3 regions of the Sphaerisporangium sp. NPDC005288 genome follow, and region 3 is predicted to be linked to each of the others. Evidence: riboswitches for the same ligand, from Rfam matches in the RefSeq annotation. Region 3 holds a riboswitch; each other region holds the start of a gene.
What was found. Region 3 has a riboswitch for thiamine pyrophosphate ahead of ABZU32_RS22080 (cytosine permease). Riboswitches for the same ligand answer to the same signal wherever they lie in the genome.

Region 1 (9,826 bases), on a different contig from region 3:
TGGAGCGTCGCCACCGCGGCGATGCCGGCGTTGCCGGGGGCACAGTGGAGGTCGGACACCGCGGGGTCCAGGGCGAGGGCGCGGCACAGGGCATGCTCGCGGCCGCCGCTTCCAATCACAAGAACGCGCACGTGGGGAGTCTACGGGGCGGGTCTGGGGTCGCCGGACGCCGCGGGCGTCGCCGCAGGTCGGGGCATGTAGGGGGGCGCCTGCCGGGAAAGAACGGCCGGTCTTCACAGGCCGGGCGGCGGCCTTTTGTGAACTTCCACATGATCGAGTGATCCCGTGGGGATGTAAGCTGGGGGCTGAAGCCTGCCTGTGGTAAGTTAGGGCGGCTTTGGGCCGTCTCTCGGGAGATTGGAGGTGGAATCGGGATGACATCTGGTGATCCCAGCAGTACGTGCTCGCGCACGTACGTCGTGCGCAAACCCGACCACTCCAATTCGGTGTCCGACTGAGAGCCACACGCCTGTTCTTTTCTGCGACGTTCGTCGTGCTTTGATGCTTTCCGCGTGTGGGTTCCCGAGGTCGGGCGGGAAGGGACCGCCATGCGCTCGTCCACCCTTTTCCAGCGGATCAACCTGCACCAGCGCACCACTCACGTGCGCCTCGGCGCCTCGGCGCCGGTCACCTCTCTGCGCCGTGGGCCGCTCAACGGCCGCTGCGTTCCGCCGAGTGACTCCCTTGTGCAGTACGGCGCGTACATCGCCGGCAAGCGTGTCCACGTGTCCGGCATCCCGGAGGCCGTGAGTCTGGTCCGCGAGCACAATGCCGCGTCGGAGACCGGGGGCGCCTACGTCTGGGTGGGGCTCCACGAGCCGGAGGCCCCCGAGGTCGAGTGGCTGGCCGAGGTGTTCGGGTTGCACCCCCTGGCCGTGGAGGACGCCATCAAGGCGCACCAGCGGCCGAAGGTCGAGCGTTACGGCGACTCGCTGTTCGTCGTGCTGAAGACCATCGCCTACCTCGACCACGACCAGTTGACCGCCTCCAGTGAGATCATCGCCAGCGGCGAGATCATGGTGTTCGTCGGCCCCGACTTCGTGGTCACCGTGCGCCACGGCGAGCACTGTCCGCTCGCGGACGTGCGCGGCCGCCTGGAGGACAAGCCCAAGCTGCTCTCCCGCGGCCCCTCCGGCGTCCTGCACGCCATCGCCGACCACGTCGTCGACCGCTACCTGTCGGTCGCCGACCAGATGCAGGCCGAGCTGGAGGAGGTCGAGGCGGCCGTCTTCGCCGACGTCAGCTCCCGCGACATCGGCCGCATCTACCAGCTCAAGCGCGAGATGATCGAGATGAAGCGCGCGGTCACGCCGCTCCAGACGCCGCTCGGGGCCCTGCCGCAGCGCCGCATGATCCCCTCCGAGATGCGCGAGTACTTCCGCGACGTCGTCGACCACCTCTCACGGGTCTGCGAGCAGGTCGAGTCGTCCAACGAGCTGTGCAACTCCATCCTGCAGGCGGCCCTGGCCAGGTCCAACGCCCTGGCGAACGAGGACATGCGCAAGATCTCCGCCTGGGTGGCCATCGTCTCCGTGCCCACGATGATCGCCGGCATCTACGGCATGAACTTCAAGCACATGCCCGAACTGAACGCCGTCTGGGGCTATCCCCTCGTCATCGGCGTCATGCTCGTCATCTGCTCCCTCCTCTACCGCGGCTTCCGCCGCAACAGCTGGCTCTGACCTCCGGGCAGCCCGCCGCGTGCCGGCACGGCAGCCGTGACGGCGGCCGGCGATCCGCCGGCCGCAACCCCTGGATGACGATCCCGGCGACCGGGGCCGCCGGCGACAACTCCGGCGGCGGCGAGCCCGATGCCCGCGCGCCCGGTGGTGTCGATCCCGTCGACCGGGGCCCACCGGCGACCAACCTGGCGACCTCTGCTCGTCGGTGACAATCCCGGCGACCCCGCCCGGTGCCCCGTATGGCCGTACGATCCCCAGATGAGCAGGCGCGCGCCGGCGGCGGTGCTTCTGGCGATGACCATCGCTCTGTCCCTGGCCGCGTGCGCCTCCACCGCCCGCCCCGGTGCCCCGGCGCCCTCTGCGACCCCCGTGCTGTCCGGGTCCTCGGCCGGCACGCCCGGCCCGAGCGCTGTTGGGGTGCCCGACCCCGCCCCGTCCGTGGCGGCGGGCCCCACCACCCCGCTGTCCGTCGTCCAGGGTGAGGCCGAGTGGGTCGCCACCGGCGTGCACGAGTGGGGCGGCTCCATGAACACCGCCCTGGTGCTCGCCGAGGACGACGCCTGGGCCGCGGGCCACCACGACGAGGGCGCCGCGCTGATCAGGCACTGGGACGGCCGGTCCTGGCGGGAGGTGGCCGCCCCGGTCAGGGACGTCGCGATCCGCACCGTTTCGGCCGCACCCGGCAGTCGCGTCCCGTGGATCTTCACCGGGGACGCCCGCGCGTGGCGCCGGCAGGGCGGGGGCTGGGTGAGCATGGGCGGCCCGGCCGGTCCGCGCGGGCGCCTCCTGCGGGCGGCGGCGGTGACCGGGGCCCGCGAGGCGTGGACGGCCGGGGTGCTCACCGAGGACGGTGAGACGCCCTTCCTGGCGCACTGGTCGGGCGGGGTGTGGCGAGAGCTCGCATCCCCGGGCGGCATGGAGGTGGAGGCCTTCGGCGCGTCGTCGCCGCGCGAGGTGTGGGCGGTCGGCGTGGCGGGCGGGCATCCCGCGATCACGCGCTGGGACGGTGAGCGCTGGGCCGCCGCCCCGCTGCCCGCCGCCCCGGCCGCGGGGGAGGGCCACTTGACCGGCGTGGCGGTGAGTCCCTCAGGCGAGGCGTGGGCCGTGGGCCGAGTGAACCGGCCGGGTGAGCCCCCGGAGAACGTCCTGTTCACGTGGGACGGGTCGCGGTGGACCGCGCCCGTCGTCCCGGCCTCCCGCCTCCCCGCTTTCACGGCCGTCGCGGCCGACGGGCGCGGCGGCGTCTGGATCGGCGGTGGACGCGGCGGCGACGTGATCGTGCACTACGCCGCCGGACACTGGACCGTCGAGCGGACCCCGCACCGGTCGAGCCCGGCCGTGTACGGCCTGGCGGCCGGGCCTGGCGGCGTCCCGGCGATCGCCGTCGGCGGCGAGCCGGACTACGACGAGGACGGCCACGCCTGGATCTGGACCCGCCGCTGACCCCGCCCTCGCCCGTCCGGACCGCGCCCCCGTCTCGTTCGGCACAGACCTCCGTGTGGTCGCGGGGGCACGAATGCCCGGTGGCCACAGCATGGGCCTGCCGCCGAAGATCATGTTCCGGGTGGAGGCCCCGTCCGGTCACGCGGCGACGACGTCGGCGCACCCGTCATGCGCCGGCAGGACCATGACGACGGCTCCCACCCGATCGCGAACGCGCCGCGCCCGGTCAGACGGGCCAGGTCTCCGCGCGCCAGGCGGCGTCCCAGAACATCCACTCGTAGCGCGAGGTGGTGACGAAGTGCTCCAGCGCCCGGGTGCGCTGGCCGCCGGTCGCCTCGGCGCCCGCGTGGTCGGCGAGGGACACCACCCGGCGCACCACGCTCTGGAAGGTCTCGTCCCCGTAGGTGGCGATCCACCGGCGGTACAGCGGGTCGGGTGAGGACTCTTTCATCAGCGCCTCGCCCACCCGGGCGTAGATCCAATAACAGGGCAGCACCGCCGCGAGCCCGTCCAGGAACGACCCGCCGTACACCGTCGCCAGCAGGTAGCTGGTGTAGGCGCGTGTGGTGGGCCCCACCGGCTGCCCGGCGGCCTGCTCGGCCGACCCGCCGAGGTCGGCCATGAACGCGGCGTGCATCTCCTGCTCGGCGGCGATTGCCCCCACCGCGTCGCTCGCGAAGGCCCGCACGTCCTCCTCACGGGGCGCCTTGGCCGCGCACAGGGCCAGCGCGCGGGCGTAGTCCCGCAGGTAGTGCGAGTCCTGCACGACGAAGTGCCGGAACGCCGCGCGCGGCAGCGTCCCGTCCACCAGTCCCCTGATGAACGGGTGGTCGAGGATGGCCTTGTACGTCGGCGCGATGGCCTCCCACAGCTCCTCGCTGTACGGCCGCGCCTGCGACGGAACGACGGATTCGGACGTCGTCATGTGCACAACTCCCTACGCCGGCATGACCCGGACAGGTTCCAGCGGTCTGCGGCCACCCAGCCGCACTCTCAGCCCGGTCCACCGGACTCCCGCGTCCACTCTCGGCTCGAGCCTAGACCGTCGAGGCCCCCCACCGGGAGTGCTCCTGCCTCCACTCCCTCGCGAGCTCGGCCAGCATCGTGTGGTCGTCGTCCAGATCGCCGCCGCTGATTGCCCCGGAGATCGCGGTGAACCTGCCGGACGCCTGCGGATGCCCGGCATCGGCGGCGCGGCTGAACCAGGTGGCGGCCAGCCATTGATGGCCACGGCCCGCATGGATCGCCGCGAGCTGGAAAGCGGCCTCCGCGTGGCCGTGGCGCCCGGCGAGTTGGTAGAAGAAGATGGCGAGGCTGATCTTGTTGCCCTCGGTCTCGTAGGCGGTCGCGTAGACGTACGCCAGTTCGGTCGCCGCCTTGCGCGGTGCCGGGTGAGTGCGCAGCCGCACCGCTTCGTCGTCTCCCGCCGCGGCGGCCTGGTGGAGCCAGTCGCGGGCCTCGGCGAGCCGGTCGTGGAGCAGGGTGATGACCCACAGGCGCAGGCATGCCTGGGCGTCGCCGGCCTCGGCGTGCCGGACCAGACGGGCGCCGGTGCGGCCGAACCACCGTAGATAGCGCCGCATCGGCACCGAGATCGGCGGATCGGCCTTACGGGGCGCCGGTGGAGGGCCCTCCACAGGGGCAACGAGGTCAGGCGGCCATCCGGCCGCTGGGGAGGGATCGGTGTGGACGGGTGCCGGTGGGCGGCTCTCCACATGGGCAACAGGGTCTGGCGGCCATCCGGGTACCGGGAAGGGCTCCGCGTGGAGGGGGGCCGGCAGAGGGCTCTCCACATGCGCGACGGGGTATGGCCACTCGAACGCTGAGGCAGGGGCATGGGCAGCGAGGTCAGGAGGCCACCCGGGTACCGCGAAGGGCTCATTCTGGACGGGTGGGAAACGGGGCGGCGCGAGCGGAGGCTCGGTGGCCGGTGCGGCGGAAAACCCTGCTGGGGCGAAGGCGCCCGGAAACTCGGTGAGGGAGGTCGCGGCAGGTGGGCCTGCCGGAGCGGGGGACGGAGACGGCTCGGCGCCGGTGGAGAGGGAAGGGCGTGCGGCGCACCAGCGGGAGTGCCAGTCGGCGAGGCCGCCGAAGGCCGTGACGTCCAGCCCTGTGTCGGCCGCGGCCCGGTGGCAGGCGCTCACGAACGACGCCACCCATGGCCATGGGGGCAGCCCGTTGCGCTTGCCGGTGAGGATGTCGTGCGTGGTGCTCTCGGCCAGCTCTCTCGACCGCCGGCCATCTTCGGCGGGCGCGTGAGACAGCCGGCGTAGTTCGGCGAGGGACGGTATGCCGGCCAGTTCCCGCAGGTCGTTCAGCCGGCCGATGAAGGCCGCCACGCCGGGGTGATGTCCAGTCATGCCCTCCGCCGAATGAGTGATCGACGATCTACGTCAGGTAATGGAGTCATGGTTGCACCAACCGGGGCAATCTGACGGCCGAACCTGAATTCCACCTTGTCCGGACGTGGCGCCGGACGTTCCGCTGGGAGAATCCGCAGGCCACCGAACAAATCCGGATGGATCCGGATAGGTCGGGATGGTCCCGGTGGAAGACATCCCGGCGACGGTGGGCGAGGAGCCGGGAAACGTCGGTCCCGGGCCATAGGCTCCGGAGTCGTCCGGAGATGTTTGGGTCGGTCGTGGCCCCGCGCGGCGTCCTCCATCGTTGGTTCGGCACCCCTTCACCCCGAGAGAGAGAAGTCGATGCTGTCCTACGCCACCGTCACCCGCGCCACTCGTACGGCCCGCGCGGGTGCCGAGTCCCCGCGCCGCGCGACGCCGCAGTCTCGCCAGGCACGGCTGGACGCCGAGCTCCTCGGGCTGTTGGTCACCACCTGGGCCGTCCGCACGGGCCGCACCCCTCCCGCGCGTCCGCCGCACCAGCTCACCGCCGAGGAACTGATCGAGTTCTGGTCCGACGACCACACCGCCGGCGGGAAGGCCCGATGAGCCAGGCCCCGCCGCCCCGACGTCCACGGAGCCCGCACCGATGCCCCCCGACCAGCCCCTGACCCCCGCGCCGGCGCCCGCCGCCGCGCCGGCGATCGCCTCGGCACCGGTGGCCGACTCCGCGCCGGTGACCGACTCCGCGCCGGAGGATCCGCCCGCCGCCCTGGCGCGGCTGGTCATCACCGCCCGGCCGTTCCGAGGCGAACTGCAGGGCGAGTTGCACGCCCGCGTGCCCGCCCCGGCGACCCGCGGCGCGATCACCATGCTCGGATGCGTCGCCGTCGCGGCACTGCTGCTGCTCCTCGCCCCAGCGGTGCTGATGTACCTCGCCCCTCGCGCGGGTCTGTCTCCGGGCTGGGTCACGGCGCTGCTGGCGGGCGATCTCATCTGCGCCGCGATGTGGCTGCTGTTGAGAGGACGCGGCGCGACGCGAGCCGGCGGCCATGGATGCCGGACGCCCCGCCCACGGAGAACACCCCAGGCGGCCCACTCAGACAGGGCCACGGTGCAAACCGCTCACAGCCGCCGCCTGCCTGCCCGCCCAGATCACCGCAAAGACCGAACGTAGCGAGCCGACTCTGACCTGGTGAGGCTCCCGCCCGAGCACGCACAGCCGGCGTCCCCGCCTCACCACACCCACCGGAGCCGCAGAGCCCGTACAACCCAGCTCTGACCAAGACCTCGCCCTCAACCGGGTCAGACGGCGCTGACCGCCTCAGGTGTGAGGTCACCGTGCACCCGCTGGAGGTACTCAACGGCGTGTTCGGTGGCCGGGTCGTGGTTCAGCCGCTCGCGGTAGAAGTGGAGGCGTTCCTCGCAATCATCAATGATCTCGCTCCAGGTGCGAGCCCATATGCGAATGCCGCCTTCCCACTCGGCGATGCAGCCGGGCGGACGGTTGGGCGCCGCGGCGTCCCGTCGCACGACGTCGTCCATCTCGGTGGAGACCACCCAGAAGTCCCAGCAAACACGAGCGTCACGAAACTGCGCGTCACCGGCCACGGCTTGGGCATAGCTCTTGATCTGCGCCACCTCGAGCTGCCCGATCTTGACCCTAGGAGCCTTGAGCTCGACGACAAGGTGCTCTCGCCCCGAACTCCCCCGATGGGCCCTCCCCAGCATGAGGTCCACGATCCTGCCGTCCTCCGGCTCACGACCCATCTCCTTGAGATGGCGTGCCAGCACCATGTCCAAGTCCCGATCGCTGACCGTCAACGCGTAGGCGTCACCGAACACCCACATCCCCCGTTCGAGGATCCTGTGCAGTTCTCCTCGGCCCTGGCCTGTCCTACCGGCGCAGAAGGCGGAAAGGAATTGCTTCAGGGCGGCGAGGAAGGCCAGACGGGCGGTGACCTGACGGGTCACCGCCATATGAACGGTGTGCACGTGGTCATGATCTCAGCGACTTGCGAGAACAGGACGGGGATCAGCAAGGAGGTGCCGAGAGCGAATCCGACGGCCTTTCCGAGGGCGCCAGTGGACGATGACCTCGCCGGGTACACCGCGCAGTCGCCTCCGGACAGCCGGAGAGCCAGGAGAAGTCCACGCCCGTTCTCCGCAAGCGACGGCATATCGGCGTCCACACTCGTCCGCAGACGGTCGAGGCGCGTGGCGAGTTCTCCGAAGTCGGGGGTCCCGTCCACGACCTCGCACCAGGCGGGCACTCCTGCCTCGTCAAGGATGCGCAGCTCGTACGACCCGGCGGCGTGCCGGTCGGCGTTGGCGGCCAGTTCGGAGACGACTATCTCCGCATCGGCGAGGGTCTCCGCTTCTGCTCCTGCCTTCATGAGCACCTCACGCAGTACGGCTCTGGCATGGCGCCCCACCGCGCCCGACGGGAGGACTTCGACGAGGCGAATATGCGCCGCACCGTGCTCGCGGCTCGCCGTGTACATCGTGTACTGCGCGGCGAGGTGAAGGTCGGGAACGACATCGTCGCCTGGTCGCATGGAGCCCTCCGTTCGTACGGGTCCGGGAGCAGCAGATAACCCCGTCGCGAGGGGTGAGGTGAAGGACCTGCTGGCGGCGCTGCCGTTCGTCCCCGCCGCGATCGGCGAGTGGCTCACCGCCTGGAACTACGATCCGGTCGTCGATTCGACGACGCACCCGGGGCTGGGACCTCGGGTCGGGGCGGCGGACGTGGCGCGTATCGGTCAGGCGAAGCAGGCGTTCGCCCGCATCGACCGCGAGTTCGGCGCGGGGCTCGTGCGCCCGGCACTGGTGAAGTACCTGAACGGTTCGGTCGCGCCGCTGCTGCGCGGGCGTTACGACGACCGCACGGTGCCGCCCTCATGACGGCCGCCGCCGACATGACGTGCCTGGCCGGATGGATGGCGTTCGACGTCGGTCGCAACGGGCTGGCGCAGCGTCACTTCGCCCAGGCACTGCGGATGGCCAAGGCGGCGGACGACTCGGTCATGGCCGGCTGGATACTCGGTGTGATGTCCCATCAGGCCATCTACCTCGATCGGCCTACGGAAGCCCTTCGCCTCGCGAACGCCGCCGCCGACGCCGCTCGTCAGGCCAACGCTCCAGCGCGCCTCACCGGGCGCCTGGCCCTTGGTAGCCAGGCACTCGCGACGGCGCTCGTCGTCAGGCACGCCGACACGAACGACTTGCACACTGTCAGGCAGGTCGAGCGGCTGCTGGGCGAGGCGGAGCGGGCATACGCGCAGGAGCCGACCGATCGCGAGCCGGCGTGGCTCCCGCCGTACGACTCTACGAAGATCGTCTCTGAGGCGGCGCGGTCCTGGCACATGCTTGGCCGCCATCAGCGGGCCATCGAACGGGCCGAGGCGGCCCTGGGTGCCCAGAAAGGCACGACCCGCTCGGCGCAGCTCGCCCGCATCAACGCCGCCGAGGCGTATCTCGGCGCGGCAGAGCTGGAACAGGCACTCGATCACGCGGGAGCCGTCATTCCGACGATCCCCTCGCTGTCCTCGCCGCGACTGACCGGACGGGTACGTAGGTTCGCGGCAACCCTGGAGCCTTACGGCGACCATGTTGGCGTGCGTGCATTCCGCGAACAAGTACGCGCGCAAGCGGCGGCGTGAACGTTCCTGGCGGGAGCTCGAGGGCGGAGCCCTCGATCGGGGGCGGAGCCCCCCAAAAGATGCCGCCTGAGCCGGAGCGCCCTCTAGGGCGCGGAGGCGAGGACCTTCGCCTGGGAGGGCTTCAGGGGACGAGGCGGAGGCGGGGGCGGTGGTCGTGGATGCCGAGGAGCTGGCGGACGCGGGGGAGGTGCCAGGCGAGCTGGGCGGCCAGTGCGGGCATGGTGAGACCGGTCTCGGCGGAGGCCAGGTCGAACGCCTGGCGCAGCAGCACGGGGTGCTCCCCGGGGAAGCCGGTGATGGCCTCGTTGGCGAAGCCGGGCTGGTCGCGCAGGACGGCCAGGCGCTGGTAGGCGCGGCCGGTCGAGGAGTCCGACAGCAGGCCGACCTCGCGGCAGCGGTACAGCAATGAGTCGACCGAGACCCCCCAGGTGTTCTTCAGCTCGGCCAGTTTGCGCAGGTCGAGGCGTCGGGGGAGTTCGGGGAGGATGCTGTCGCGGGGGGTGAGGAACTCGGCGGCGAAGGCGTCGGCCTCGCGTTCCTGCTGCAGGTCGCCTGCGGCCGTGTCGCCGTGCAGCACGAGGTGGCCGAGCTCGTGGGCGGCGGTGAAGCGGTAGCGGTGGATGTCGTCGAACCGGTTGGCGGTCAGCACGACGATCGGGCGCGGCAGGTGGGAGGTGGAGAAGGCGTCCACCGTGGT
Region 2 (9,826 bases), on a different contig from region 3:
ATGGCTGGTCGTGGCCGCCGCCACGGTCGCCGCGGCCACCGCCGGGCTCGTCCTGCACGGGCTGAACTACGGCGTCGAGTTCACCGGCGGCCGGATGATCGAGTTCGCGGCCGCGCAACCGGTGAACATCGAAGCGGCGCGGCGGGCGGTGGCCGAGGCCGGCCATGCGGCGGCGAACGTGCAGGTCTCCGGGACCGTCGTGTCCGTGCGGGCCGGGCAGATCACCGCCGAGGAGGTCACCGCCGTCGAACGGGCGCTCGACGGCGCGCTCGGCGAGATGACCAAGCAACGAGACGAGCTGATCGGCCCAAGTCTGGGCGACGAGCTGCGCCGCAACGCGCTCATCGCACTCGCCGTGGCGTTGGCCGCGCAACTGCTGTACCTGGCCGTCAGGTTCCGCTGGACGTTCGGCGCGGCCGCGGTGCTGGCCCTCGTCGTGGACGCCTGCGCGGTGCTGGGCCTGTTCGCCTGGCTGGGCAAGCCCATCGACGGGGTCTTCCTGGCCGCCATGCTGACCATCATCGGATATTCCATCAACGACAAGGTGGTGGTCTTCGACCGCGTACGCGAACTGTGGCGGACCCGGCGGCAGGAACGCTTCGCCGACGTCGTCAACACGGCGATCCTGCAGACCGTGCCACGTACCGTCAACACCGGTCTCGGCGCCCTGTTCATCCTCACCGCGCTGACCGTCTTCGGCGACGGCACCCTGCGCGACTTCGCCATCGCGCTCATCGTCGGCATCCTGGCCGGGACCGCGTCCTCCGCGCTCGTGGCCGGCCCCCTCGCGATCGAGCTCGAACGCTTCAGCAGGCGACCGCCGCCCGAGCCCGCCACACCGCGCCCGCGCCGTCGGCGGGGCACGGGCGCGGTCCTGTAGCCGGTGATCACCGTCCGGGGCCGCTCGCCGGCCGTGCCGGCCGGGTCCTCACCTCAGAAGGCGAACACCCGGCGCGGGACACTAGCCGGCCGGGACGGGCTCCGGTGCGGGCGTCAGGGCCTGGTAGACCTCGCGGGTCGCGCTCGACCGGTTGAAGGTGATGAAGTGGATGCCGGGCGCGCCCTCGTCGAGCAGGGTCTGGCACAGCTCGGCGGCGTGCTCGATGCCGAGACGCCGCACCGCGGCCGGGTCGTCGGCGACCGCCTCGAACCGCCGGGCCACGTCGGCCGGGAAAGGCGCCCCCGACAGCTTCTCGGACCGCGCGATCGTGCTGATCTGCGTGACCGGCATGATGCCCGGGATGATCGGCGTGTCGCACCCGGCGGCGGCCACCCGGTCGCGCAGGCGCAGGTAGTCGCCGGCGCTGAAGAACATCTGCGTGATGGCGTAGTCGGCGCCGGCCCGGCACTTGCGGACGAAGTAATCGACGTCGGACTCGACCGACGGCGACCTCGGGTGCCGGTACGGGAAGGCGGCCACGCCGACGCAGAAGTCGCCCGACTGGCGGATGAGGCGGACGAGATCCTCGGCGTAGGCGACGCCCTCGGGATGCTTGATCCACTCGGCCAGCGGGTCACGGCCGGGCGGGTCGCCCCGCACGGCGAGGATGTTGCGCACCCCCGCCCCGGCGAACCTGCCGACCAGGTGGCGCAGCTCGCGCACCGAGTGGTCGACGGCGGTGAAGTGGGCGACGGGCGTGAGCGTCGTCTCGTGGGCGAGCCGCTCGACGATCTCGACCGTGCGGTCGCGGGTGGAGCCGCCGGCGCCGTAGGTGACCGAGACGAACGTCGGGCGCAGCCGCTCGAGCTCGCGGATCGCGCGCCACAGCTGCCGCTCCCCCTCGTCGTTCTTCGGGGGCATGAACTCGAAGGAGAACGAGCGCCGCCCGGAGGCGAGCAGTTCCCGTACCGTCGGGACGCGGTCAGGACGGACGGATGGACGACCCAGAGCCATGGTGCCAAGGCTACAGGTCCGGACCGCCGCGCACCGATCGCCAACGTGCGCTGCCCGCGACAAACCGCCGAAAGCGAGGCGGCCGACGGGCGCTCCACAGGCCGCTCGGCCAGCGGACATCACCGACACCGCTGGACCCAGGACATCACACGGACCGAGGGACCCCACGACATCGCACAGACGTTCGACCGTCGGGCGTCGCACGGGGCGGCGAGCGACGGGCATCGCACAGAGCGTGCGGCGCGTACCACAGCCCCACACCGATCATCGCTCGCGTGTCGGGTTCCCTTCCGGTGCCGCGGACCGGTGTCGGCAGCTCAGCGGAGTACCCCGGGCGTGCCACCGCCGGTCCATGGCGTGGGTCACACAAGGGGAGGCGAAGCGGCGGCCCGTTGTACGGCCGTTAATCTCAGAGCATGACCACTTCCTTCGCCCTGTCGGACGCGTTCCGTTCCGAGGTGGACCAGCGCCTGCGGGCGTTCGTCGACCGGCAGCGCCCCCTGGTCAGCGGCCCGGAGCTGAGCCCGCTTCTCGTGGCCGCCGAGGACTTCCTCGCCGGCGGCAAGCGGCTGCGCCCGGCCTTCTGCTACTGGGGCTGGCGCGGCGCGGGCGGAGGCGAGGAGGCCGCCATCTTCACCGCCGCCGCCTCGCTGGAGCTCCTGCAGGCCAGCGCGCTCATCCACGACGACGTGATGGACGCCAGCGACATGCGCCGGGGCCGTCCGTCGGCGCACCGGCGGTTCCAGTCGCTGCACGAGGACTCGGCGTGGCAGGGGTCGGCGGAGCAGTTCGGCGAGGGCGCCGCGGTCCTGCTCGGAAGCCTGTTGCTGGTGTGGTCGGGCGAGATGTGGCGGACGAGCGGGCTGCCGGCCGAGGCGCTGGCCGCAGCCGAGCCGGTGCACGACCTGATGCGCACCGAGCTGATGTGCGGGCAGTACCTGGACCTGCTGGAGCAGGCGCACGGCCGCAGCACCTTCGACAGCGCGCTGCGGGTCGCGCTGCACAAGAGCGGCAAGTACTCGGTCGAGCAGCCGCTGCGCCTCGGGCTGCTGATGGCCGCGCGGGCGCCCGAGCCGTGGATCGACCGGCTGTGCGTCGACTACGGGCAGAAGGTCGGCATCGCCTTCCAGCTCCGCGACGACGTGCTCGGCGTGTTCGGCGACCCGGCCGAGACCGGCAAGCCCGCCGGCGACGACCTTCGGGAGGGCAAGCGCACGATGCTGATCGCGCGCACGCTGTCGGAGGCGACGCCCGAGCAGGCCGCCGACGTGCGCCTGCTGCTCGGCGACGCCAAGCTGGAGCAGGACGGCGTCGAGCGGCTGCGCGCGATCATCGAGGACACCGGCGCCCTGGCGGCGAGCGAAGAGATGATCAAGCGCTATCTGGACGACGCGCTGACGTCCCTGGAGCGCGCGCCGATCACCGGCGAGGCGCGCGAGGCCCTGCACGAGCTCGCCGTGGCCGCGACGGCCCGCCGCAGCTGACGACGGCCCCGCCAGGGGTCAGCCGGGCGTGAGGCGGCGGGCGAACTCGGCGGCGGCGGCTCCGGGGTCCTCCGCCTCGGTGATGGCGCGCACCACCACGACCCGGGTGACCCCGTACGACATGACCTCGTCCAGCGTGCCGAGGTCGATGCCGCCGATGCCGAACCACGGCCGATCGGCCGCCAGGGCCGCGGCGTGCTTCAGCAGTCCGGGGCCCGGAGCGAAACGGCCCGGCTTGGTGGGCGTCGGCCAGATCGGCCCGCAGCAGAAGTAGTCGACGCCCTCCTCGACCGCCGCGGCGGAGGCCTCGGCGTCGCTGTGGGTCGAGCGGCCGATCAGGACGTCCGGGCCGAGGATGTCGCGCGCGACCGCCACGGGCAGGTCGTCCTGGCCGAGGTGCAGCACGTCGGGGCGCGCGGCGTAGGCGATGTCGGCCCGGTCGTTGACCGCCAGCAACGCCCCGTGCCTGTCGCAGGCCGCGCGGAACACCTCCAGCAGCGCGAGCTCCTCGCGGGCCTCCAGACCCTTCTCGCGCAGTTGGACGACGTCCACGCCCGAGGCGAGGACGGCGTCCAGGAACTGGTCGAGATCGCCTTGGCGGCGGCGCCCGTCGGTGCAGAGGTAGAGCCTGGCGTCAGAAAGCGAGCGCCTGGGCACGCCTTTTCACCTCGGTGTGCCGACCGGCGACGATCGCGTCGATGGGGGCTCCCGGCAGGGAGTCGTCGGCGGTGAACAGCCACCGCAGGGCCTCGACGTCCTCGTAGCCGGAGTCGGACAGCACGGTGAGGGTGCCCGGCAGGCCCTTCACCACGTCGTCGCCGGCGATGAACTTCGCGGGGACCTCGGGCTCTGGGCCGCCGCGGCGGACGCCGATGAGCTTCTTGTCCTTCAGAAGCTGCTTGGCGCGCCCGGTGCTGAGCCCGAGCCGCCTGCCCACTTCCGTGAGGGGGAGCCACTCCCCCACCATTTGATCAGTCTCGCGGTCGATCTGTGCAACAGAAAGCGTCACGGAACCACAACTACCACGTCGCGCCTCTTCTCAAACACCCGCAGGGGGTCACAAGCAGTCGCGCAAGGGTATCGAGGGGTCGATCGCCCGATCAACGTCGACTCTTTGCCCGCCCTCGACGATGCGGCGGCCCTGGACCAGGTCACGGGGACGGTCGACGGTGAGGATGGCGGCCAGCCGGTCGTCCGCGGTGAACCAGCACGCCGCCCACTTGCGGTCGGTCTCGGGGTCGCCGCGCAGCACCAGCCGGCCCCCGTCGTGGTGGCCGGCGTACTGCACCATGCGGCCGAACTGCTCGGACCAGAAATAGGGCACCGGGTCGTACACGGCGGACTGGCCGAGCAGGGTGGCCACCGCGGTCTCGGGGGCGTTCAGGGCGGTGTCCCAGTGCTCGACGCGCATGCGCCGGCCGAAGCGCCGCGACCACCAGTTGGCGCAGTCTCCGGCCGCGACGACGCCCTCCATGGAGGTGCGCAGGTGCTCGTCGACCAGGACGCCGTTGTCGATCTCGACGTCCGAGCCGGCCAGCCAGGCGACGTTCGGGCGCACGCCGACGCCGGTTACCACGACGTCGGCCGGGATCCACGAGCCGTCCATCATGGTCAGCCCGCCGGGGTCGATCGAACCGACCATCGTGCCGAGTCGCAGGTCGATGCCCGCCTCGGCGTACCAGGAGGCGGTGCGGGCGCCGACCTCGGGCCCGAGGGCCACGGCCAGCGGTGACTCGGCGGCCTCGACGACGGTCACCTCGCAGCCGGCGCGGCGGGCCGCGGTGGCGACCTCGGCGCCGATCCACCCTGCGCCGACGATCGCGACGCGGCACTCGGGCACGAGCGCGGCGCGCAGGGCCAGGGAGTCGTCGATGGTGCGCAGCACGTGCTGGGTGCCCTCGCCGCGTAGCCGGACGGGGGTGGCGCCGGTGGCGATGACCAGGCCGTCGTACTCCAGTTCGCCCTCGGTGGTCTCCAGGGCGCCCTCGCGAAGCCCCTTGGCGGAGACGTTGGTGCGCAGATCGACGTCCAGCGCGCCGAGATCGGAGTCGACGACCGTCGAGTCCAGCTCGCCCAGCAGCACGGCCTTGGACAGCGGAGGCCGGTCGTACGGCCGATGGGCCTCCTCGCCGATCAGAGTGACGCGCCCTCGGTATCCGCGCGCCCGTAGCGCCTCGACACTGCGCACGCCGGCCAGTCCGGCCCCCACCACCACGACATGATTCACAACCTGACCCTAAGCGGCCAGGACGGTAACTCGCCAACGGCGATTTGGTAACAAATTGGCTCACTGTCCCATACGGGCAGTGATGAGACCACTCAAGCGGGTGGCGATGCCGTACCAGGGCGGAAACAGACCGCGTCTCCCGGCTCTCCCGCCGTCCCCGGCCGCGCCGGGACGGGATTAGGCTGGGTCCACCACGCGCGGGAGTCCGGCGAAACCGGGCTGAGAGGAGGGCTGAGGGCCCTCGACCGCCACGAACCTGATCCGGGTCATGCCGGCGAAGGGAGCGGACTCAGATGCAGGTGTCGAACGCGCCCCCGGCCGACGCCGCGCGGCACGCCGACATGATCGTCGTGGGCGGCGGCATCATCGGGCTCTCGATCGCCTGGCGCGCCGCCCGGCGCGGGCGTTCCGTCATCGTCGTCGACCCCGCGCCCGGCTCGGGCGCCTCGCACGCGGCGGCCGGGATGCTCGCCCCGGTCAGCGAGGTCGCCTACACCGAGGAGCCCCTGCTGCGGCTCGGCCTGGCCTCGCTGGCCCGCTGGCCGGCGTTCGCCGCCGAGCTGTCGGCGGAGTCGGGGGTGGACGTCGACCACCGCGGCGAGGGCACGCTCGACGTGGCCTTCGGCGCGGACGACCTGGCGGCGTTGTCCGAGGTGGCCGGCTTCCTGGAGAAGCTGTCGCTGCCCGTCCAGCGGCTCACCGGGCGGGAGTGCCGCCGTGCCGAGCCGATGCTCGCCCCCTCCGTCCGAGGCGGCATCCTGGTCGCCGGCGACGCCTGGGTGGATCCCCGCCGCGTCACGGCCGCCCTGCTCGCCGCGCTGGCGCGCCGCGGCGTGCCGGTGGTCGCCGACCGCGTGACGGGGCTGCTCTCCGCGGACGGGCCCGTGCGGGGGGTGCGGTGCGCGAGCGGCGCGGCGATCGGCGCCGGGCTGGTCGTCCTGGCGGCGGGGGCGTGGTCGGGCTCCCTTCCGGGCCTGCCCCCCGAGGTGCTCCCTCCGGTGCGCCCGGTCAAGGGGCAGATCATGCGGCTGCGCGGCGCTCCGGGGTTCCTCGGCCGGTGCGTGCGCGGCGTCGTGCACGGTTCGCGTGCCTACCTCGTGCCGCGCGGCGACGGCGAGATCGTGCTCGGCGCCACGCAGGAGGAGATGGGGTTCGACACCCGGGTGACCGCCGGGGCGCTGTGGGAGCTGCTGCGCGACGCCCGCGAGCTGGTGCCCGGGATCACCGAGCTGGAGGTGGTCGACCTGGCGGCGGGGCTGCGCCCGGGGACGCCGGACAACCTGCCGGTGATCGGCCCGAGCGGCGTGGACGGGCTGGTGCTGGCCACCGGCCACCACCGGGGCGGCGTCCTGCTGTGCCCGCTCACCGCCGAGCTGGTGGCCGGCGACCCCGACCCGGGGCTCGTCCCTCTCGCGGCGCTCTGCTCCCCTCTGCGCTTCACCGAGGCCCACCGATGAACGAAGGAGGAACGGGGCGCGCGCCCTGGCGGCGGCCAGGGAACTCCCGCCCCGGAACGGCGATGAATGTGATGATCAACGGTGTGTCCTGCGACCTGCCCGCCGGGGCGACCGTCGCCCGGGCGGTCCAGGAGCTGACCTCGTCGGGCGCGGGCGTCGCGGTGGCGGTGAACGACGAGGTGGTGCGGCGCGGCGCGTGGCAGTCCACCACGCTCAGCGAGCACGACCGCGTCGAGGTGCTGACGGCGGTGCAAGGTGGCTGACCACGGCGCCGGCCCCGCGGCGGGACACGACATCCACCGGAGCGGCGCCACCAGCGCGCCCGGGGACGACCTCGACCGCACCGGTGCGCACCCGGCGCCGGGGCACGACCTCGACGAGGCGGGCGACGCGCTGGTCATCGCCGGGGAGAAGTTCACCTCCCGGCTGATCATGGGGACGGGGGGCGCGCCCTCGCTGGACGTCCTGGACCAGGCGCTGGCCGCCTCCGCCACCGAGATCACCACGGTCGCCATGCGGCGCCTGGACCCGGCGGCCCGGGGGTCGGTGCTGGACGTGCTGCGCGGCCGGGGCGTCAAGGTGCTGCCCAACACGGCGGGCTGCTTCACCGCGGGCGAGGCCGTGCTGACCGCGCGTCTGGCGCGCGAGGCGCTCGGCACCGACTGGGTGAAGCTGGAGGTCATCAACGACGAGCGCACGCTGCTCCCCGATCCCATCGAGACCTTCGACGCCGCCGAGCGGCTGGTCGCCGACGGGTTCGTCGTCCTGCCCTACATCGGGGACGACCCGGCGCTCGCGCGGCGGCTGGAGCAGGCGGGGTGCGCGGCGGTGATGCCCCTGGGCTCCCCGATCGGCTCGGGTCTCGGCATCCGCAACCCGCACAACATCGAGCTGATCGTCGAGGCGGCGGCCGTCCCGGTGATCCTGGACGCCGGCATCGGCACGGCGAGCGACGCGGCCCTGGCGATGGAGCTAGGATGCGACGCGGTCCTGCTCGCCAGCGCCGTCACCCGCGCCCAGCGGCCCGGCCTGATGGCGTCGGCGATGCGCGAGGCCGTTCTGGCAGGTCGCATGGCGCGCCTCGCCGGCCGGATCCCCCGGCGGCGGTACGCTGAGGCCTCCTCGCCGGCGATCGAGCCGCGTGCCAGGTGACAACGATGACCCCTTGGGGACGGGAGAACATGTCGGCATCGGTTTGGGATGTGCTTGCCCTCCCCCCGGCAAACCGCCCGTAAACTCACTCCCGTGGACACGACGGTTGCGGACCCCCTTCTAGGGCGGCTGCTGGACGGGCGGTACCGGGTCGAATCCCGCATCGCCCGGGGCGGCATGGCCGCTGTCTACCTGGCCCTGGACGTCCGGCTCGACCGCACGGTCGCCCTGAAGGTCATGCACCCCTCGCTCGCCGAGGACCCCGACTTCGTCCGCCGCTTCATCGGCGAGGCCAAGTCCGTCGCCAGCCTGTCGCACCCGAACGTCGTGCACGTCTTCGACCAGGGCACCGACGCCGGCAACGTCTACCTGTCGATGGAGTACGTCCCCGGGCGCACCCTGCGCGACGTGCTCCGCCGGCGGGGGCGCCTTCCCGCCCGCGAGGCCCTGGAGATCCTCATCCCGGTGCTGGCCGCCCTCGGCGCGGCCCACCAGGCCGGCATGGTGCACCGGGACGTCAAGCCCGAGAACGTCCTGCTCACCGACGACGGCCGGGTCAAGGTCGTCGACTTCGGGCTGGCCCGCGCGATCGAGGCGGGCAACCAGACCAAGACCGGCGTGATGATCGGCACCATCGCGTACATGTCGCCCGAGCAGGTGACCGCCGGGGTGGCCGACGCGCGCAGCGACGTGTACGCCGCGGGGGTGCTGCTGTTCGAGCTGCTGACCGGGCAGCAGCCCTATCAGGGCGAGAGCCCCATGTCGGTGGCCTACCGCCACGTCCACGACCGGGTCCCCGCGCCCTCGGCGGTCGTCCCGGGCACGCCGCAGGCGCTGGACGCGCTGGTGCTCTCGGCGACCGACCGCGACCCCGCGCGCCGTCCGGCCGACGCCACGGCCATGCTGGTCGCCGCCGTCGAGGCCCACCGCACGCTGCCGCGCGACCCCGGGCCGCACGTCCCGCCCGCCGGCGCGACGTCCCCCTCGATGCTCCGCGAGACCGGCGTGATGCCGCGCGAGGCCGTCCCGCCGGCCCATCCCACTCTCGTCCACTCCCAGACCGAGATGCTGGCCGCCCCGCCGGTGGCGCCGGGCCCGCCTGGCGGACGCCGCGGCGTCCGGCCGGTCTGGCTCATCGCGGCGCTGGCGGTCGTCATGATCGGCGCGGTCGCCGGCACCGGCTGGTGGTTCTCCGAGGGCCGGTACACCAAGGTCCCCGACCTGCTCGGCCTCAACGTCACCCTCGCCAAGGAGAAGGCCGAGAGGCAGGGCTTCGCGGTCAAGATCGGCCCGGCCGAGCACGACGACAAGCTCGCCGAGGACAAGGTGCTGCGCACCGATCCCGAGCCGGGCAAGGACGTCCTCAACGACGCGGTCATCACGCTCATCCCCTCCTCCGGCCCGGTCAAGATCGCCGTGCCGAACGTGCTGAACCTCTCCCAGGGCGACGCGCAGGCGAAGATCTCCGAGGCGGGGCTGGCCCCCGGCCCGGTCAGCCGGGTGCCCAGTGACACCGTCCAGCGCGGCCTGGTGATGCGCACCAGCCCGCAGGTCGGCACGAAGGTCCGCGAGGGCAGCCGCGTGCAGCTCGTCCTGAGCGCCGGGCTGCTGA
Region 3 (9,826 bases):
GGCACAGGACGGGGACGGGAAAGTGGGCGATTGGCCGGGAAACGGCGGGTCGGGGGGATCCGACGAGACCCTGGAGGGGCCGACGCGGGCTCTCCGGCGCCCTGCTGGGGCGGGCGGCGAGGGCGCGTACGGCGCGCCGGCCGCGGGCCGGGCGGATGGCCGGGCGGAGGGTCAGGCGGCGGGCGGGTACTCCGCCGGTCAGCCCGCGCACCGCTTCCCGCAGGGGGCGCCGGCTCACGAGGGTGAGCGCGGGCGCGGCGGCGCGTCGGCCGGCGGTCCGGACGACGACGCCACCGTCCTGCAGCAGTACGGCGCGGGAGCCGAGGCCCCGCCCACCGCGCCTTCGGGCGAGGGCCGGGGCAGGGCGTCGCGCGTGTACGGCAAGCCGCGCGCGGGGCAGGCGCCGGTGCGTCCGCTGCCCGGCACGCAGCCGCCCGGCGGGGGAAGCGGCTCGGGCGGCGACCAGCCGCCTCATCCGCCTCGTCCTCCCCGGCGCATCGGCCGTCTGGTGCTCCGCGTCCTCGCGGTCGTGCTGGTGCTGCTGATCGTGCTCGTCGTCGGCGGGTTCTTCTGGATCAACTCCCGGCTCAACGTCGTGGACTCGCTCACCGATTACGCCGGGCGCCCGGCGGCCACCCCGGGCGAAGACTGGCTGCTGGTCGGCTCCGACAGCCGGGCCGGGCTGACGGCCGCCCAGCGCAAGAAGCTCGCCACCGGCCGGGCCGTCGGCAAGCGCACCGACACGATGATGCTCCTGCACGTGCCGGCCGGCAGCGGCCGGCCGACCCTGGTCAGCCTGCCCCGCGACTCGTTCGTGCCGATCGACGGGCACGGCAGCGACAAGCTGAACGCCGCCTACGCCTTCGGCGGCCCCAAACTGCTGGCCAAGACCGTGGAGAAGGTCACCGGCATCCGCCTCGACCACTACATGGAGATCGGGTTCGGCGGCTTCGTCGGCATCGTCGACGCGATCGGCGGGGTGAACATCTGCGTCAAGCAGAACATCAAGGACCCCAAGGCCGGCATCAATCTGAAGAAGGGCTGCCAGGACATGGAGGGCGGCACCGCGCTGGGCTTCGTCCGCACCCGGGCGACCGGCGCGATCCCCGACTTCGACCGCACCCAGCGCCAGCGGCAGTTCTTCTCGGCCGTGGTCAAGAAGGCCGCGAGCCCCGGCGTGCTGGTCAACCCCTTCCGCTCGGTGCCGCTGGCGATGGCCGCCACCGACTCGGTCGCCGTCGACGGCGGCACGGGCACCTTCGACCTGCTGTCGCTCGGGATGGCCATGAGCGGCGACCCGGTCGCCACCGCCGTCCCCATCGGCTCGCTGCCCACCATCAACGGCGCCGCGGTCGTCAAGTGGGACACCCAGCGCGCGCTGCGGCTGTTCGGCTCCCTGGCCGAGGACAAGCCGGTGCCCAAGGACGTGCTCACCAAGTAGGCCCGCGGTGAGCGGCCACGCGCGCCCGCCGGCCGCTCACCGGGCGGACCCTCGGTCAGCGGTTAGTGTGATGGCATGCCCGAGCTTCCCGAGGTGGAGTCGCTCGCCGAGTTCCTGCGCGAGCGGGCCGTCGGCCGCGTGGTCGCCGGTGTGGACGTGGTGGCCTTCCAGGCCCTGAAGACCGTGCGGCCGCCGGTCACCTCGCTCGGCGGCCTGGCGGTGACCGCCGTGGCCCGCCACGGCAAGTTCCTGGACCTCGACTGCGACGGGCTGCACTTCGTCACCCACCTGGCCCGCGGCGGCTGGCTGCGCTGGCGGGAGGACCTGTCGGGGGCCAGGCCGGTGCGTCTGGGCAAGGGGCCGCTGGCCGTGCGGCTGCGGTTCGCCCCCGAGGACGACGGCCGGGCGCCGGGCTTCGAGCTCACCGAGGCCGGCACCCAGAAGCGCCTGGCCGTCTACGTCGTCACCGATCCGGTCGAGGTGCCCGGCATCGCGAGCCTCGGCCCCGATCCGCTGGCGCCCGGCTTCACCCCCGACGTGCTCAAGGGCATCGTGAGCGGCAGTCGCACGCAGATCAAGGGGCTGTTGCGCGACCAGAAGATCATCGCGGGCATCGGCAACGCCTACTCCGACGAGGTGCTGCACGCGGCCAAGATGTCCCCCTTCAAGATCGCCGACTCGCTGAGCGACACCGCGGTCGCCGACCTGCACGAGGCGATCGTCACCACCCTGCGCGAGGCCGTCGAGCGGTCGCGCGGTCTGGCCGCCAAGGACCTCAAGACCGAGAAGAAGTCCGGCCTGCGGGTCCACGGGCGCGCCGGAGAGCCGTGCGAGGTGTGCGGGGACACGATCAGGGAGGTCTCCTTCGCCGACTCCTCCCTGCAGTACTGCCCGACCTGCCAGACCGGCGGCAAGCCGCTGGCCGACCGCAGGATGTCCCGGCTGCTCAAGTGAGGCGGCCTCGGCTCGTCCGGTGGGCCCCGCTCGTCCGGGGCCGTTCCCGCCGCGCGAGTGGTGGTCCCAGGTGGCCGGCCGCGCGGGGGCTCTGAGGTGTTTTGCGGCGCTTCGCCGGTGCGCGAAGGGAAAACTTCCCGGCGTCACGGCGCGACAACCCTCCGTTAGCGGGCGGAAGGCTCGCGAAGCGGGGACAATGGTCGGCATGACCGTCCCAGAGATCCAGGCCGGGGCCGTGCCCGACGACGCCTACCTGCTCGACGTGCGCGAGCCCGACGAGTGGCAGGCGGGCCACGCCCCGACGGCCGTCCACATACCGCTCGGCACGCTGCAGCAGCGGGTCGAGGAGATCCCCGCCGGAGTCCCGGTGTACGTCGTGTGCCGCGTCGGCGGCCGGTCCGCCCAGGCCACCGCCTGGCTCAACCACGTGGGCCGCGAGGCCGTCAACGTCGGCGGCGGCATGCACTCGTGGGAGGCGGCCGGGCGTCCCATGGTCGCCGAGAACGGGGGGCAGCCCTACGTCGCCTGACGGCCGGATGTAATAATCGCGCAAAATACATAGCGCGGGAGCTCGGGCGTCACCGGGCTGAGAGGGCGGTTCCCAGCGAAGGCTGGGCGCGCCGCCGACCGCCGGAACCTGTCCGGGTAATGCCGGCGTAGGGAGCGTGCGATGACGTCCGCCGTCGATGAAGTCCCCCTGACCCTCGACGAGGCCCCTCCGAAGACCCTCGGATTCCTCGACCAGGGCGCCTTCTGGGCCAACCTCGGGGTGAGCCTGCTCGGCTTCTCCGGCGCCCTGTACCTTCTCGACCCGCTGGGCGGCGCGCCGCTGAGCATGGTCGCGGCCGTGCTGGCCGCCGTGGTGGGCAGCCTGGTCGGCACCGTCATGGTGGGCCTGGCGGCCATCCCAGGCGCCCGCACGGGCGCGCCCGCGATGGTGCTGCTGCGCGGGCTGTTCGGGGCCCGGCTGTCGTACCTGCCGACCGTGCTGAACATCGTCCAGATGCTCGGCTGGGGGGCGTTCGAGCTGTGGGTGATCGCCCAAGGTGCGCGGGCTGTCTTCGGCGACTCCGTGCCGTACGCCGTGTGGGTACTGGTGGCCGGGGCGCTGACGATCGCCCTGACCATCCGCCCACTGGGCGCCATCCGCCTCCTGCGCCGCTTCGTGACGGCCGCCGTGGTCGTCGCGATGGTGTGGCTCGCGGTGGCGCTGCTGCGCGAGGCGCCGCACCTGGGCGGCGGGAGCTGGAACGCGTTCGCCCCCGCCGTGGACTACGTGATCGCGCTGTCGGTCTCCTGGGTCCCGGTCGCGGCGGACTACGCCCGGCACTCGCGGTCCGGGCGGGCGGCGTTCGCCGGGGTGGTCACCGGCTACACGATCGCCCAGGTGGCGTGCCTGGTGCTCGGCATCGTCGCCCTCGCCCTGGTCGGCAACGACCCTGAGCGGGTGTGGAACGCGTTCGTCGCGGTGCCGCTCGGCGCGCTGTTCTTCGGCGTCCTGGTGCTGCGGGAGGCCGACCAGTCGTTCGCCAACGTCTACTCCACGGCCATGTCCCTGCAGAACCTGCTGCCCCGGGTCGACCGGCGGGTCTTCTCGGTCGGAGTGGGCGTGCTGACGACCGGTGTCGCGCTGTTCGCCAACGTCAACTCCTACGGGGCCTTCCTCGGGGTGATCGGCGCGGTGTTCGTCCCGATGTTCGCCGTGCTCGTGGTCGACTACTTCGTGCTGGGCGGGGCCGCGCGGTGGGACACCTCGCAGGACGCGCCCTCGCGCTGGGCGATGCTCGTCCCATGGCTGCTCGGCTTCGTGGCGTACTGGGTGTTCACCGGAGCGGCCACTCTGAAGTGGTGGGACGAGCGCTGGGCGGCGCTTCGAAAACTGGTCGGGTTCGAGCGGGAGCCGTGGATGAGCGCGGCGCTGGCCGCGTTCGTCGTCTCGGCGCTGGCGACGCTGCTGGTGGGCCTGCTGAGGCGGCGCGCCCGCGACGGCGCCGCCCTCACCGACGCGCCGGTGGCCCGGTAGCACCCGTCGCCTGGTCGTAGTCGGTGGCCCCGTCGTAGCCGGTCGCCGGCCTCGACCGAGTGCGCCTAGTCCGCCGCGGCCTCCAGGCGGAGCAGGGCCTCCTTGGCGGCGGGGCCGCCGGCGTAACCTCCCGGCCGTCCCGGCGCCTCCAGCGCCCGGTGGCAGGGGACGATGACGCACACCGGGTTGGCCGTCAGGGCGTTGCCGATCGCGCGCAGCGCCTGCGGACGCCCGATGCGCTCGGCGATCTCGGGGTAGGTCGTCACGCGGCCGTAGGGCACGGCCATCGTCATCTGCAGCACCGTGCGGGCGAAGGGCGTGGCCAGCCGCAGGTCGACCGGAACGGTGAACGCGCGCAGCCTGCCGGAGAAGTAGGCGTCCAGTTCGCGCCGCACCGGGTCCAGGCGCCGCGGGTCGGGGCCGATGAACGTGCCGATCTCGCGGGAGACGCGGGCGAAGATGACGTGCTCGTTCTCGTAGCTGCACGCGACCACGCCGCGCGCGGTGACGGCGAGCGCGAGCGGCCCGACCGGCGTGTCGGTGGTGCCGAAGGCCACCTCGGGCGGGGTCTCGCCCACATAGCCGGGAGCGGTCACCCGCACCAGGGCCTCGAGATCCCCTGTCGTCATGGCCGTACCCCTCTCGCCTACCGGCAGCGTATCGGAGGGAGCCCTGCTCCCGGCCGTGCCGGAGGGAGTGGCGCCCATGTCATCGGCCGCTGCGCCGAATGCGATGATTCGCACATCGAAAGTGCCAAGGCGCGGGGGCAAAAACGGGCACGATGGGGGTCATGAGTGACGACAGGGGAGAGAACCTCGATGACGGCTTTGCCCGCGCTGTCATCGCGAGCTCGCCCAATGCCGTCGTAACCCTCGATCGTGATCTTACCGTACTGATCTGGAACCCCGCGGCGGAGCGCCTGTTCGGCTGGTCCGCGGCCGAGATGACCGGGCGCCGGGCGCCGCTCGTGCCGGACGAGCTGGTGGCCGAGCACAACGCGGTGCTGGAACGGGTGCGCACCGGCGGCCCGGTCTCCCTGCGCACCAAGCGCCTGCGCTGCGACGGCTCGCTGCTGGACGTGGGCGTGGACATCAGTGCGCTGCGGTCGGAGGCCGGCGCGCTGCTCGGGTACGTCAGCGTCTACCACCCGGCGGAGAACGACGCGGTCGCCCGCGAGCGGGCCGCCCGCCGCGCGCGCCTCGTGCGGCGGCTCACCGACGTGGTGGGCGACATCAACGCCGAGCTGGAGCTGGAGCCGGTCCTGGACCGCATCGCCGCGAGCCTCACCGAGCTGACCGGGGCCGACGCGGGCGGCTTCGTGCTGATCGAGGACGAGCGGCTGCGGCTGGTGAGCACCCACGGCCTGCCGGAGCGGGTGAAGGGCGCGACCGCCGACCTGCACAGCAGCCTGGTCGGCAAGCTGCTGCGCACCGGCAAGACGGTGCTGCTGGAGACCGGCGACCAGGCGGTGCTGGACGAGCTGATCTGGTCGGAGCTGCCGGGCCTGCACACCATCGCGCTCGGCGTCGCCGCGGTCGGCGGCCGGCCCTACGGGGCCCTGTACGCGCTGTTCGCCGAGCACAAGGCCGGCCACATCGAGCTGGAGCTGCTGGAGCTGCTCGCCGGGCACGCCGGCATCGCGCTCGCCAACGCCATGGCCTACCAGGACGCGGTGCGGCAGCGGGCGCACGAGCGCGCCGTCGTCGACGCCAGCGCGGACGGCATCGCCGTGCTCGACGGGGGCGGGCGGGTCACCCAGTGGAACCCCGCCGCGGAGGAGCTGACCGGCCTGACGGCGGCGGAGGTGATCGGCGTCCACCCGCCGTTCCCGCTGCCCGGGCCCGGCGAGAAGCTCACCACGCAGCTCCCCTCCGGCCGCTGGCTGGACGTGGTCAGCGCCGGGATCGGCGAGACCGCGGAGGTCGTCGTGGACTTCCGCGACGTGACGCTGGCCAAGGAGCTCGAGGAGGCCAAGGACCTGTTCCTGGCCACCACCAGCCACGAGCTGCGCACCCCGATCACGGTCGTCCAGGGCTTCGCCAGCACCCTGGACGCGCGGTGGGACAAGCTGTCGGACGTCGAGCGGCGCTCGGCCGTGCGCACCATCGCCGAGCGGGCGCGCGACCTCGGCCGGCTCATGGACCATCTGCTCCTCGGCGCGCGGGCGGGCGGGGAGAAGTTCAAGATCCGGCTGGAGAGCTTCGACCTGGGCGAGCGCGTGCGCGCGGCGACGCTGGGCATGCCGGTGCTGTCCGACCGGCACCACGTGGAGGTGGACATCCCGGGCGACCTGCCGCTGGTCGACGGGGACGCCCTGGCCACCGACATCCTGCTCGGCCAGTTGCTGGAGAACGCCTTCAAGTACTCGCCGGACGGCGGCCTGATCAGGGTGCTGGCCTGGCCGGAGGACGGCCGCGTCGTCCTGGCCGTGGACGACGAGGGGGTCGGCATCGCGCCGGAGGACCGCGAGCGGGTCTTCGAGCGGTTCGTCCAGGCCGACAGCGGCGACCGCCGGCGTTTCGGCGGCGTGGGGCTCGGGCTTTACATCGCGCGCACCCTCGCCCGTGCGCAGGGCGGTGAGGTGACCGCGCACGCGCGTCCCGGCGGTGGCACCCGAATGCGATTCGTTTTGAGCATCGCCGACGCCTATATCGGATCCGACACACCGAAGCGGTAACGAGCTGGTCACAGATGACCGCGCCTATTGTCGAATCTGCACAAGCAATGATCGCCGCGCGGTTTCCAGAACCATCGAACGGGGCATTTCGGTCGTACTGGGATGTGTTTTCCTCAGGGGGAAATGCAGGAGAACGGGGAAGTGAGGGCGTCGTGCTGTTGCCGTATGCGCCGACCAGCGTCGCCGTCGCACGCCAGCGTCTCAGCGCCGATCTCGAGGCATGCGGGGTGTTCGCCACCGCCATAGAGGACGCCGTCCTGGTGGTGAGCGAGTTGCTGAGCAATGCGTTGCGTCACGCCCACCCCCTCCCATCAGGCCAGATCATGGCCACCTGGGAGTGGGCGGAGGACCATCTCGAGGTCACGGTGAGTGACGGGGGAGCGGCCACGGAGCCCCGCGCGGGCCGGCCGGCCCTGTCCTCGCTGGGCGGCCGGGGGCTCGGCATCGTCGAGTTCCTCGCCGAGCGCTGGGGGGTGCGTCACGACGAAGACGTGACCACGGTGTGGGCGGTCATCCACGCCCCGGTCGCTGTCCTTAATTCGCAAGTTCGGACGCCCGAAATAGGGGCCCTACGCGAGTGCGGCTAGACGCTCCCTGCTTACAGGGCATGACATGCAGCGTGGACCTCCCCGGCCGCTGCCGAGTTCGCTGCCCGCAATTCGGATGACCTTCACACCCGCGGCCTCCAGGCGGGCGTTGGTCTCCACGTTGCGCTCGTAGGCCACCGCCACCCGCGGCGCCAGCGCCAGAGTGTTGTTGCCGTCGTCCCACTGCTCGCGCTCCGCGGTCACCGGGTCCAGCCCGGTGTCGATCACCTTCACCCGTTCGACCCCCATGGCCTGCGCGGCCGCCTCCAGGAACGGCCGGGGCTCGAAGACGCGCAGCTCGCCGCCCTCCGCCGAGGTCACGGTGTAGGCCTGCAGCGAGTAGGCGACCGGCGGGTACATGACCACGGTGTCCAGGTCCACCATCGTGCAGATGGTGTCCAGGTGCATGGTGGCCCGCTGCTGGGCGATCGGCACCGCGAGGACGGTGTGCGCCAGCCCCGCGGCGAAGACCCGCCGGCACAGCCGCTCCACCCCGGCCGGAGTGGTGCGCTCGCCGGTGCCCACGGCGAGGACCCCGGGCGCCATCAGCAGCACGTCCCCGCCCTCCACGTGCTCCAGCCACGGCTCGTACAGGTGGCCGGTGCCGGAGAACCTCGGGTGGTAGGTGTAGATCAACCGGGTGAGCAGGCTCTCGCGGGTGCGGGCGGGCATGGCAAGGCTCGTCACGGCCACCCGGTCGCCGATCCACACGCTGGAGTCCCTGGTGAACAGCAGATTCGGCAGCGGGTCGATCACGAAGTCGTGGCGGTCCATCAGTTCGTACACAAGACCCCGGCCGGTCTTCAGCTCCTCGCGGGCCAGGCCCGCGATCAGAGTCTGGGTCAGGTCCTCGGGGTGCAGCTCCGAAAGGTGGCGGCGCGCCAGCTCGGCGAGCCGGTCGCCGAGCTGGCGCTCCTGGAGGACCGCGCCGATGATCTCCTCACGCCCGGCGTCGTACTCCAGCGTGTCCTGGAGCAGCTCGGTGAGGTAGAGCACCTCGACGCCGTGGTCGCGCAGCGCCTGGGCGAAGGCGTCGTGCTCCTCCTGGGCCCTGCCGACCCATGGGATGCCGTCGAAGAGCAGCTTGTCGCTGTTGCGGGGGGTCAGCCGCTTGAGTTCGGCGCCGGGACGGTGCAGGAGCACCGTCTCCAGCCGTCCGACCTCGCTGTCGGCACCGTTCATCGTTCGGACCTCCCGGTCGGCGTGCGGTCATCGTTCCCGGCATTCCACGTTAATGGCGTACAAACCTCCATGAGGGCGCGAGGTCGCCGTATCGGGCCGGCAGGGGGTGCCCGGGACCGCCGGGTCAGACCGGACGGGGGTACAGGACCGCGCGCTCAGCGGCCGTCCACGCGGTGCTGACCAGCAGATACAGCCCGGCCGCGAGCGGCAGGACGGCGGCGGCGACGATCGTGCCGAACGGCAGTAGGCGCAGCGCGCGCGGAGCCACGGTGTCGTCCATCCGCCGCCAGGTCAGCCAGGCGACCACCGCCAGCAGCGCGAACAGCCCGGCGAAGACCAGGACGGGCGCGCTGAACAGGCCGCCGGACGCCAGCGCGGCGGCGAAGTGCTCGCCCAGCGGCACGCCGAGGGCGCTCTGGGCGAGCAGCAGGTTGGCATGGCCGGCGATCGTCGCCGAGACGAAGACGCGGTAGACGACCATGAAGAACGGCGCCTGCGCCAGGCCGGGCAGCAGCCCGGCGAACATCGAGGTCCCCTCGGCCGCGTACAGCTTGGAGGTCTCGCGGACCAGCCGCTCGGGATCGCGGGCGAAGCGCTCGCGCAGCTTGGCCACCTGCGGCGCCAGGCGCAGCCGCGCCTTGTGGGCGGTCGCCTGCCGGACGCTGAGCGGCAGGAGCAGCAGGCGCACCGCGATGGTGCACAGGACGATCGCCGCGACCGGCCCGGTGAACGAGCCGACGGCGCCGATGAGCCGGTAGGCGAAGTCGATGACGGTGTCGAGCAGTGAAAGCATGAAAGAGCCCCATTCGTCGGTGTGCGGACATGACGAGGCGCCCGTCAGGCGTCCGGCGCCGCCGGTGGCGGGCGGGACGCCGCTCGCGCGGCCACGCTCTGGTGGCCGGCGCGCTAGACGGGCGCGGGGCTGAGCGAAGGGGCTCTGGGCCGGGGACGGCCGGGCGCGG

Region 1: it holds a riboswitch for thiamine pyrophosphate, as region 3 does, so the genes downstream of both, tenA (thiaminase II) here and ABZU32_RS22080 (cytosine permease) in region 3, are expected to answer to the same signal.
Region 2: it holds a riboswitch for thiamine pyrophosphate, as region 3 does, so the genes downstream of both, thiO (glycine oxidase ThiO) here and ABZU32_RS22080 (cytosine permease) in region 3, are expected to answer to the same signal.

The regions. Positions count from the first base shown of each region.
Region 1 is NZ_JBEXGT010000005.1:204,716-214,541, forward strand. Features, by position in the region: gene purD (phosphoribosylamine--glycine ligase) at 1-131, opposite strand, end outside; gene corA (magnesium/cobalt transporter CorA) at 549-1,682, shown strand; gene ABZU32_RS07445 (hypothetical protein) at 1,941-3,125, shown strand; gene tenA (thiaminase II) at 3,352-4,050, opposite strand; TPP riboswitch at 4,043-4,153, opposite strand; gene ABZU32_RS07455 (hypothetical protein) at 4,163-4,762, opposite strand; gene ABZU32_RS07460 (hypothetical protein) at 5,831-6,076, shown strand; gene ABZU32_RS07465 (hypothetical protein) at 6,117-6,644, shown strand; gene ABZU32_RS07470 (hypothetical protein) at 6,773-7,462, opposite strand; gene ABZU32_RS07475 (ATP-binding protein) at 7,438-8,025, opposite strand; gene ABZU32_RS07480 (hypothetical protein) at 8,084-8,371, shown strand; gene ABZU32_RS07485 (hypothetical protein) at 8,368-9,129, shown strand; gene ABZU32_RS07490 (XRE family transcriptional regulator) at 9,251-9,826, opposite strand, start outside.
Region 2 is NZ_JBEXGT010000025.1:31,684-41,509, forward strand. Features, by position in the region: gene secD (protein translocase subunit SecD) at 1-880, shown strand, start outside; gene metF (methylenetetrahydrofolate reductase [NAD(P)H]) at 962-1,894, opposite strand; gene ABZU32_RS23345 (polyprenyl synthetase family protein) at 2,311-3,378, shown strand; gene thiE (thiamine phosphate synthase) at 3,397-4,035, opposite strand; gene ABZU32_RS23355 (Rv2175c family DNA-binding protein) at 4,013-4,345, opposite strand; gene ABZU32_RS23360 (FAD-dependent oxidoreductase) at 4,436-5,605, opposite strand; TPP riboswitch at 5,793-5,905, shown strand; gene thiO (glycine oxidase ThiO) at 5,899-7,062, shown strand; gene thiS (sulfur carrier protein ThiS) at 7,125-7,325, shown strand; gene ABZU32_RS23375 (thiazole synthase) at 7,456-8,214, shown strand; gene pknB (Stk1 family PASTA domain-containing Ser/Thr kinase) at 8,308-9,826, shown strand, end outside.
Region 3 is NZ_JBEXGT010000023.1:22,371-32,196, forward strand. Features, by position in the region: gene ABZU32_RS22065 (LCP family protein) at 23-1,441, shown strand; gene ABZU32_RS22070 (DNA-formamidopyrimidine glycosylase family protein) at 1,517-2,395, shown strand; gene ABZU32_RS22075 (rhodanese-like domain-containing protein) at 2,592-2,924, shown strand; TPP riboswitch at 2,949-3,075, shown strand; gene ABZU32_RS22080 (cytosine permease) at 3,066-4,418, shown strand; gene ABZU32_RS22085 (methylated-DNA--[protein]-cysteine S-methyltransferase) at 4,484-5,047, opposite strand; gene ABZU32_RS22090 (PAS domain S-box protein) at 5,209-7,095, shown strand; gene ABZU32_RS22095 (ATP-binding protein) at 7,248-7,682, shown strand; gene ABZU32_RS22100 (arginine deiminase) at 7,665-8,864, opposite strand; gene yidC (membrane protein insertase YidC) at 8,989-9,657, opposite strand; gene ABZU32_RS22110 (DUF6412 domain-containing protein) at 9,771-9,826, opposite strand, start outside.